Regions from separate parts of the Clostridioides sp. LIBA-2809 genome, predicted to be linked through region 2. Evidence: riboswitches for the same ligand, from Rfam matches in the RefSeq annotation. Region 2 holds a riboswitch; each other region holds the start of a gene.
What was found. A riboswitch is a leader RNA that binds a small molecule or an ion and turns the genes downstream of it on or off. The one in region 2 is predicted to bind cyclic di-GMP.
Positions count from the first base shown of each region.

Region 1: it holds a riboswitch for cyclic di-GMP, as region 2 does, so the genes downstream of both, ACTG44_RS15685 (SrtB-anchored collagen-binding adhesin) here and ACTG44_RS01810 (flagellar basal body protein) in region 2, are expected to answer to the same signal.
Region 3: it holds a riboswitch for cyclic di-GMP, as region 2 does, so the genes downstream of both, ACTG44_RS18110 (Cys-Gln thioester bond-forming surface protein) here and ACTG44_RS01810 (flagellar basal body protein) in region 2, are expected to answer to the same signal.

Region 1 covers NZ_CP197004.1:3,317,053-3,320,343, forward strand. The annotation lists gene ACTG44_RS15685 (SrtB-anchored collagen-binding adhesin) at 1-1,890, opposite strand, end outside; cyclic di-GMP riboswitch class II at 2,003-2,088, opposite strand; gene ACTG44_RS15690 (cation diffusion facilitator family transporter) at 2,214-3,291, opposite strand, start outside.
Region 2 covers NZ_CP197004.1:315,887-319,177, forward strand. The annotation lists gene ACTG44_RS01805 (DegT/DnrJ/EryC1/StrS family aminotransferase) at 1-993, shown strand, start outside; cyclic di-GMP riboswitch class I at 1,302-1,392, shown strand; gene ACTG44_RS01810 (flagellar basal body protein) at 1,800-2,117, shown strand; gene flgC (flagellar basal body rod protein FlgC) at 2,125-2,529, shown strand; gene fliE (flagellar hook-basal body complex protein FliE) at 2,539-2,856, shown strand; gene fliF (flagellar basal-body MS-ring/collar protein FliF) at 2,881-3,291, shown strand, end outside.
Region 3 covers NZ_CP197004.1:3,836,226-3,839,516, forward strand. The annotation lists gene ACTG44_RS18110 (Cys-Gln thioester bond-forming surface protein) at 1-1,708, opposite strand, end outside; cyclic di-GMP riboswitch class II at 1,724-1,809, opposite strand; gene prdC (proline reductase-associated electron transfer protein PrdC) at 2,246-3,291, opposite strand, start outside.

The DNA.
Region 1 (3,291 bases), 1.3 Mb from region 2:
TTTGTATTTAACAATCTGATTATCATTGCTATTTAAGACTTTTTTATCAACTTCTTTTTTTGCACTTATTAATCCAGAATTCTTCTTAAAACTTATCTCATCACTTTTATCAACTTTACTGTTATTTGCATCAAGAACAGCTCTATTTGTATAACTATCTTCAATACTAATAACCTTTAATGTATAAGCTATATAAAATTTTGATTCTACTTCTTCTTTACTAAGATTAATTGTAAATCCAGTTATAACTTTATCTACTTGACCACTTTCATTTCTTTTTTCTTCTAGTTTATACGAAATGTTGTTGGCAATTTTTTCTTTACTCCAAGGAGTCCAACTTCCATTCATTGGAATTTCTACAACTCTAAAATCATGTCCAGCTTCTCCTGCTGTAGTTAATCTCATACCTTCTGGTATGTTATCTGTTATAACAACATTACTTATTGGTGACTTATCATCATTTACTGAAATCTGATAGTTTATTACTTGACCAACTTGAGTAATATTTGTTGCTCCTGAATGCCCTTTAGTCAAAAGATAATCGCTACCTCTATCAAATACACTTACAGTAGCATCGTCTTCTTGTACCTTCTTACCATCAGATTCTATCCTAGCTACATTTTTATATTTATTATCATGTTTTGCATTTTCATCACTAATTCTAGCTTTATATTTAACTGTATACGCTTTATCTATATTCCCAAAATTAACTGAGATAGAGTTTGTATTCTGTTCAATGTTAAAATCACTCACTTCTTTCCCATCACTTGCTACTACACTCACAGAATTATTTACCAATGTCAACCCTTCTGGAAGTTCATCATACAAAATAATGTCTTTTAATTCTTCCTGTTTTTCATTTACTTGTATACTATAATTTATATCTTTATTTTTAACTGGCATAAATACAGTAGTTGATTTTCTTCCTTCAACAAGCTTTTTAAGTGTTCCTTTAGCCTCTTCTACATCGTCCTTATCTCCAGGCTTTATTTCTACATCCACATCTCCACTTCCACTTTCTATCTTTCCAGTAGTTTCAATATGAATTTTTGTATTTGTTTCTTCATCAACCTTTTTAACATATGCTTCTAGACCTATTTTCCCTTGCATTATACTTTGACCATTAGGTAGTTCTCTAAATGTAAGTGTGTATTCTCCATTACTTTCTGTTTTATCAAAACATTCACTTGTATAATCTAAATTAACTTTATTAAATACATCTGGCACCTTGAAAGTTATTGAATCACCTGCTTGTATTCCCTTTGATGTTGGAGTATAAGTTAATTTAAATGATATTTTTTTCATTGATTCAGTTTCTATTGTACTATTATTAATTTTTATAATGAATCCATAATCTTCATTCTCTTCATTAAGTTCTTCTTCTAAAGTTTTTAATAGATTTTCATCTTCTAATGGCTTCTCTTCTTTTGGAATCTGCTCTGTATTTTTATTGTCTAATGGCTTCTCCTCTTCTGGAGTCTGCTCTGGCTTTTTATTGTCTGATGGTTTTTCTCCTTCTGGAGTTTGTTCCGGCTTTTTATTGTCTGATGGCTTCTCCTCTTCTGGAGTCTGCTCTGGTTTTTTATTATCTGATGGTTTTTCTACTTCTGGAGTCTGTTCCGGCTTTTTATTGTCTGATGGCTTCTCCTCTTCTGGAGTCTGCTCTGGTTTTTTATTATCTGATGGCTTCTCTCCTTCTGGAGTCTGCTCTGGCTTTTTATTATCTGATGGCTTCTCTTCCCCACTTGATGAACTAGTTGAGCTATTTTGACTCTGACTGTTATCTCCTAATTCCGAAGCATAAGATACAGTTGGATATATTGTAGATACTACCATACTTAAAATCATAATTAAGCTTATTAATAATGCCCTTTTATTACCCTTCTTCATATAGATTTCTCCCCTCTATACTGTCTATAGTTTATAAATTTCCATTGATATCCCATTTAAATTAATTTTTATCAAAAAATTATACAAAAAAAGCTATGAAAATAAATAAATTTATATTCATAGCCGGTTGCACCACTGACTCAGTATGTCCATAAGGCGCCCAATAATAAGACATACATCAACATCTCTATAATATTTTATAAAAAACAATTAAAATTGTTATATTCATACTAAATACAATTATATATTTATATTATATAATGACTATATCTTATTGTCTATATATTTTACATTTTTTTCCTTATAACAATTTTAGGTAATCATTAAATAAAATCCTTATCCACAACAATTACACAATTATATTCAGGATTCATCTCCTTAACTAATCTCGTTATATCTTCTTTTAAATCTTCTTCTGACATATTTTTAGAGAACTCAGAAGGATTAACTACTATATCAAACACTAAATTTTTCTTATTTCCTTTTCCAACTATTCTAAAATCATGCATAGATTTTACGAGACTATTTTTCTTAAGTATTTTTTCAAGTTCTTCCTTTGCTGACATAACTTCTTCATCTTCAAGACATATAGGGTCCATGTGAATTACCAAATATATATCCAATTTTTCAGATATTTCTCTCTCAGCAGTATCTATGATTTCATGAATTTCCATTATATCTATATTTGATGGAATTTCTGCATGTATAGATGCAATACATCGTCCAACTCCATAGTTATGGATTATTAAATCATGTGTCCCTATAATATGTTTATAAGATAGTAATAATTCTATAATGGATTTTACCATTTCTTCATCTGGGGCTTCTCCTAGAAGAGGATTTATAGTATCTTTTACAAGTGAAAATCCAGCATAAAGTATTACTAGTGATACTGCAATACCAACATAGCCATCTATAGGAAAACTAGTAAACCTAGCTATAACAAATGATATTACTACACAACTCGATGTGAATACGTCTCCTAAAGCATCAAGTGAAACTGCTTTTAATGCTGAAGAATTAATTTTATTTCCCATAAATTTATTAAATTTACTTAACCAAACTTTAATCATTATAGAAGCAATTAAAAGTACAAGAGGTATTACTTCAAATTTTATAGGTACTGGATTTACTATCCTTTCTACAGATGACTTTATAAATTGAAGTCCTACCAACATCACCATAAATGCTACTATTAATGCGGATAAATATTCTATTCTTCCATGTCCAAAAGGATGCTCTTTATCAGCTGGCTTACTTGCTAATTTGAATCCTATCATAGTTATTGCTGAAGATGCCATATCAGAAAGATTGTTAAATGCATCAGCCATTATGGCTATACTTGCTGTGAGCATACCTATAGACACCTTTACTACAAATAAAAGTAAATTAGATAATATA
Region 2 (3,291 bases):
CTTGGAAATGAAGTAAAGTATTTTGAAGAAGAATTTGCTAGCTATGTAGGTAGCAAATATTGTGTTGGTTTAGCCAGTGGTTTAGATGCACTGATAATTGCTTTTAGAGCATTAGGAATAAGCGAAGGTGATGAAGTAATAGTGCAATCAAATACATATATAGCTAGTGTCATGGGAATAAGTATAAATGGGGCAAAACCAGTATTTGTAGAACCAAATGAATATTATAATATAGATTCATCTAAGATAGAAAAAAAAATAACTAGTAAAACCAAAGCTATATTAGTAGTACATTTATATGGTCAGGCAAGTAAAATGAAAGAGATACAAGAATTATGTAAGAAATATAATTTGTATTTAATTGAAGATTGTGCCCAATCCCATGGAGCTAAATATGATGGAAAAATAACAGGTACATTTGGGGATGTAGGTTGTTTTAGTTTCTATCCAAGCAAAAACTTGGGAGCATTTGGAGATGCAGGTGCTATAGTAACTGATAATAAAGAAATAGCTGATAAAGTGAAAGTACTTAGAAATTATGGTTCAGAAAAGAGATACCATAATAAATTTGTTGGATATAATTCAAGATTAGATGAAATTCAAGCAGGTCTGTTAAGAGTAAAACTTAAATATCTTAATGAAATTGAAAATGAAAAGTCAAAAATTGTAGATAGATATCTTAATGAAATTAGCAATCCAAAAGTTATACTTCCCAAAATAGAAAAAAACTGCACACATGTATGGCACTTATTTGTATTACAAGTTGAAAAACGAGATGCATTTATGAAATACTTAAAGAAAAATGGTATAGAGTCTATAATACATTATCCGATACCTCCTCATTTATCTGAAGCATATGCTTATTTGGGATATAAAAAGGGATCTTTTAATATAGCTGAGAATTATTCAAATAAAGTTGTTAGTATACCTTTATTTGTTGGTATGAAGGATGAAGAAGTTAGTTATGTAATTAAAAGCATAAATGAATATTAAATAAATTGTAATAATATCATAAATAAATTTTTCATATATAATTTAGTTAAAATTCATTAATTAATATTTTTAGACATTTATATATTATATAAATAAAATTGAAATATATAGAAAAATATAGAATAAAGGAATAGTTTGTCTTATATTTTTACGAAATGAAAATATTTTAGTCAAATTTATTATAATATGGGAGAATATAGTATTTATAATCTGTATAATTAATAATAATTAATTTTTGAAAATAAAATATTCAAGTATACATAAAAAAGATATTTAAAAAATTTGTTATTTATTGTATACTTAAATTAAAACTAAATAGGCAAAACTAAAGAAATTTAGTGACGCAAAGCTATAGGGGCTAAGGTTTGTATATGCGAACTATGCTAGCCAGTTGCCAAAAAGAGTCCTAAGTATATTTGTATACTTAGGATTAGTCGAAGTGACTGCTTTTTTGGCGGTCATTTTATTGTGGAAAAATTGCTTTATTATAGTAGAAAATACACATAATAACATATTTTACCAATTATAATATAAAATAAAGGAAATTTATCTAAAAAAGTTGCTATTTTACAAAAAAAGGCAACTTTATGAGGGGAAAATTAAATACATATTAAAATTTTTTTTTATTTTTATTGGATTTAATTGAATTCAAATTAGATTTCTTACTAAAATAATTCGTTATTATATTAATGTAATAGAATTGCAATAGATTTAAATGAACAAAGAAGTCATTTTTTGTAATATAGCAACTTCATTTTTTTAATCATTAAATATATCAAATAAATATATTTTGAGGAGGGGTGAGTATGAATACATATGACATTATAAAAATGGGATTAGATGCAACTAATCTAAGAAGTCAAACAATAGCAAATAATATAGCAAATATAAATACTGAAGGTTACAAAAAACATTATGTAACTTTTGAAGAAACATTAAATGAGGCCATGCCAAAAATAGAAGAAAAAATAGACAATTCCAAAGGGTTAAGAGTAGATGGCAATAATGTAGATATAGAAGAAGAGAAAGTAAAGCAAGCAATGACAACACTGCAATATAATGCTTTAATAGGTTTTGCAAATGGCAAAATCGCAATGACTAAATCAATAATAGGTGGGAGGTAACTAGAAGATGAGTGTGTTCAGTGGAATGGAAATCTCTGCTAGTGGATTAACAGCAGAAAGTTTGAAAATGGATATCATATCATCAAATGTAGCTAATATAAATGCTACAAGAGGTCCAAATGGAGAAGCATATAGGAGAAAAGTTGTTTCATTTGAAGAAAACTATGATAATAAATTAGGTATGTTAGGAGTAAAAGTCACATCTGTTGAAGATGACAAATCACCTCTTAAAGAAGTATATGACCCAGCTCATCCAGATGCAAAGCCAAATGGATATGTAGAATATCCAAATGTAAATATATTAGTTGAAATGACAGATTTAATAACAGCTTCACGAGCATATGATTCCAACATAGATACACTGAATGCTCAGAAGTCTATGATATCTAAAGCTTTGGAAATAGGAAAGTAGGGATAAATTATGCCAATTACACAAATTAACAATTTAATGCAAGGTGCAAAGTTAGATAATTTAGTTGGAGAAATAAAACCATTAAATCTTAATAATAAAGAAGAAAAAAAGAATTTTGAAGATGTAATAATAGATACTATAGACAAAGTCAATTTTCAACAAGTGACAGCAGATAATATGAAAGAAAAATTTATAAAAGGCGAAGATGTTTCTATGCATGAAGTTATGTTAAAAGGTCAAGAAGCACAACTATCTATGCAATATCTAATAGAAGTTAGAAACAAGATTCATGATGCATATCAAGAAATGAATAAAGTACAAATTTAGCCTTTTGAACAGGAGTAATAATCAATGATAACCAGTTTTAAAAATAAGATTAAGGAGCAAGTTGCTAAAGCTAGGACAAAAATAGGTTCTTTAAAAAAAGGGACCAAGATAGCATTAGGTATAGGGATTGTTGCTATATGTTTAGCGCTAGTATTTACAGCAATATCTGCAAGTAAAAATAAGTATGCAGTCTTATTTTCAGAACTAGATGTTCAAGATGCTGCAGATATATCAGCAGAATTAGAGTCTAGAAAGATAGATACTAAGGTAAAAGGAAGCACAATTTATGTGCCTAGAACAGAAGTTGATAAATTGAGACTGGAGTTAGCTCCAAGTCTTACAGGTGGTTCTAAAGGATTTGCACTAATGGATGATAGTTCATCTATAGGGCTTACTGATGAAGAGTTTCAAATTAAGAAGCAAAGAATCATACAA
Region 3 (3,291 bases), 780 kb from region 2:
CATCCGTTGGTACACCTATATTGAAATCAACTACTTCACCACTTTTTTGTTCTATTGTATAGCTCAATAAATTTTGCTTACTAGCTGGTAATACAGATGAGTGGTCTTTTTCTCCAAAATCAAAAACTGTCTTAAAATATTGAATGGCTTTTGGGAAAATATAATCATAAGATAATGCAGATACCTTATCTTTTACATTTGGCTTATCTATGCTCTTAAGTTTAAACTTTTGTTGTGTTGAAATCTCTACTTCACCTGTACCTATTACATTTCCGTTTTCATCATAAGCAGTTACTCCATCTGGTAATTTCAACTTAACCACACCACTATAACCTACTAGGGCTATAGATTCTGTTTCATAAGTTCCATCTTGAATTTTATCAAATTTAATATCAGTTAAACCACTACTTAAACTAGGTTTTCCTGTATCATTTGGCTTTAACTCATTACGACCAGCTTCTAATAATGCTTCTAAATAAGCTTTTCTATTTATTTGAGCTTCCTTGTCTTTCAGATATTTAGCTTTTTCTTCTTCAGTATTTGCATTCTCTATCAATCTATCATAAGAATCTATAAGAGTTTGATAAAGCTTAAGTCTCTCTTGTTCATTCATTTGCCCAAGCATAATCCAAATTGCATCTTGAGTTGCAAAATGAATCATACCTTCATATTCTTTTCCACCTAAATTAAATTGTTGCTTATATCCAAATCCATCAAACTCAGAACCTGCATATAGTATAGATTTAATTGCATCTTCATTTTTATTTTCTTGACCATTAAAATCTTCTGCTGGTAAGTATGGACTCTTATTTTTATTACTTGGAGATTTTAAATGATTATTGTAACAAAATGCAGTTTGTTCTCCATCTTCACCTTCTATTACATATTTACCATCCTTATGGCTTGCACCTATAAGACCCTCTATTACATAATCGAAAGTTAAAGTTTTTGTAATATCATCAAATCTTAAATCAAAATAAGGTCTATTTGAACCATCTGTTTCTTTTAATAAACAACTATTCTTTACTTTTGAATTTTTATTATTAGACCAAAAGCTAGTATTTCCATCTCGTGAAGTAAGTACCTCATAAATTTCTGACTGTTCATCTGTTTTTACATCATTTTCGTCTTCCCAGAAATTATATACAATCTTATTTATTTGAGATACAGTAAGATTAAGAATATCTTCAATGTTCTTCTTCAAACTCATTTCTTCCACTTCTAATTTTTCTTCTTCTGATGGTATCATTTCATTTGGTACTTCTTCTAATGATGGTTTATCCCCATCTGGTGTCTCTCCTACTGTTGGTTTTTCTCCATCTGGTGTCTCTCCTACTGTTGGCTTCTCTCCATCTGGTGTTTCTCCTACTGTTGGTTTATCCCCATCTGGTGTCTCTCCTACTGTTGGTTTTTCTCCATCTGGCGTCTCTTCTACTGTTGGTTTCTCTCCATCTGGCGTCTCTCCTACTGTTGGTTTATCCCCATCTGGTGTCTCTTCTACTGTTGGTTTGTCTCCATCTGGCGTCTCTCCTACTGTTGGCTTCTCTCCATCTGGTGTTTCTCCTACTGTTGGTTTCTCTCCATCGAGTATTATATCTTTTCCATCTACTTCGTCAGCATAAGATATTATTGGTGCAAATGCAGTAAATGCTATACTAAAAGCAATTACTAAACTAATTATACTTGATTTTTTAATTTTTATTTTCAAGATTTTCCTCCTATTTATATTTATAGCAGGTTGCACTACTAACTCCATATATCTTTTAAGTGCCCAGGTTTAAGATATACTTCACAGTTTCTATAAATAGGTTTTTAGTAATTTTTAATTCTTATTTTTAAGTATTTTAAGTGCACTTTTTATGAATATCCTAAAATATAATCTTATTATTTAAGATATTCTTGATTAATAAAAGACAAAAATATATTTTCACACTAAAAAAGATACCATAGAGTATCTTGATATAACACAAAAACTTTACCCTGTTGGATGATTGACTTCATTAAATTTTTACTTGTCAATATGGCCACATATTTGAGTCTTTATTTTTGTCTAATATAATTTTAATAGCTATTTCCATCATTATACATTATGCATTACCTTTTGTCTATTTCTTCCATATTATTTATATTATTCCATAATCTTATCGTCATATTGCAACAAAAAACATCCTTAAAGTAATTTTTCAAACTTTTCTAAGGATGTTTTTTTCATATATTTTTATATTATATTATTATTTATATTATATTATTTTATTTTTAATCTTACGTCACCTTTTATTCTTCTTATTAATGGGTGATTAACTGTTCTCATTACATGGTCAGTAATATGATATACACCTAATTTTAATTTTGGTGCAGAACCCATTACTGTGTTACTACAGTCAGTACAGTTTCCTATTAATATAACTTCTGCTCCAGCTTTCTTAAATTCTATACATTTTTGAGCTTGTCCTGGACAGTGTCCTGGATTTTCACATTTTAATGCACCTTTAATTTCTTGAGCTTGTTTACATTTTTGAACTGATACTATATCAGTAACTCCCATTTTAGCTGCTATGTCTCTCATTCTTTCTTCATTAGGTCCACATGCACAGACTAAAAGACCCATTTTTCTCTTTTCATTAACAAATGGCATAGTAACTATTATACCACCACTAGTTTTAGTTATTGGAGTATCTAAAGTAGTAGCTTTACCAGTGAAAGGTCCTCCTAAGATTATCTCTCCGTATTCACCTTTTATTCCACCAGCTCTTTCAATTAATTCTCCAACAGTAGTTCCGATAGGTACATCTTCAAATACTATAGATTCTTTTCCACTGTTTAATTGTCCAACTACAGTTACATTTTTAGATATAACTGGTCTTTTTTGCTCAACAGCTTCTACTATTCTAGTTAATGTCTCTACATTTATTACTACTGCATTAGCTTCTGAAGGTAATTGAGTTGGCTCAAGTAATTTACCTAGAACATCTCTTACTATCGCTCTCTCTTCTCCCATTGGGTACATGTCAACTAGTTCTGCAACTTCTATGTTATCTCCTGGCTTTATTACTTTTTTGAATGCTGCTATTGCTTCTGGATGCTTGCTTTTTATTGCTAGCATACCTTTTCCAGCATTAGTAACTTCCATAGCGTATTTTATACCTTGATAAACTATTTCTGGTCTTTCTTCTATTTCTTTTATGTTGTGAGCTAATAAAGGTTCACATTCAGCTGCATTTGCTAATATTGTTCCACCTTTTAAATCTATGTTTAATTTTATATGAGTAGGGAATCCTGCTCCACCCATTC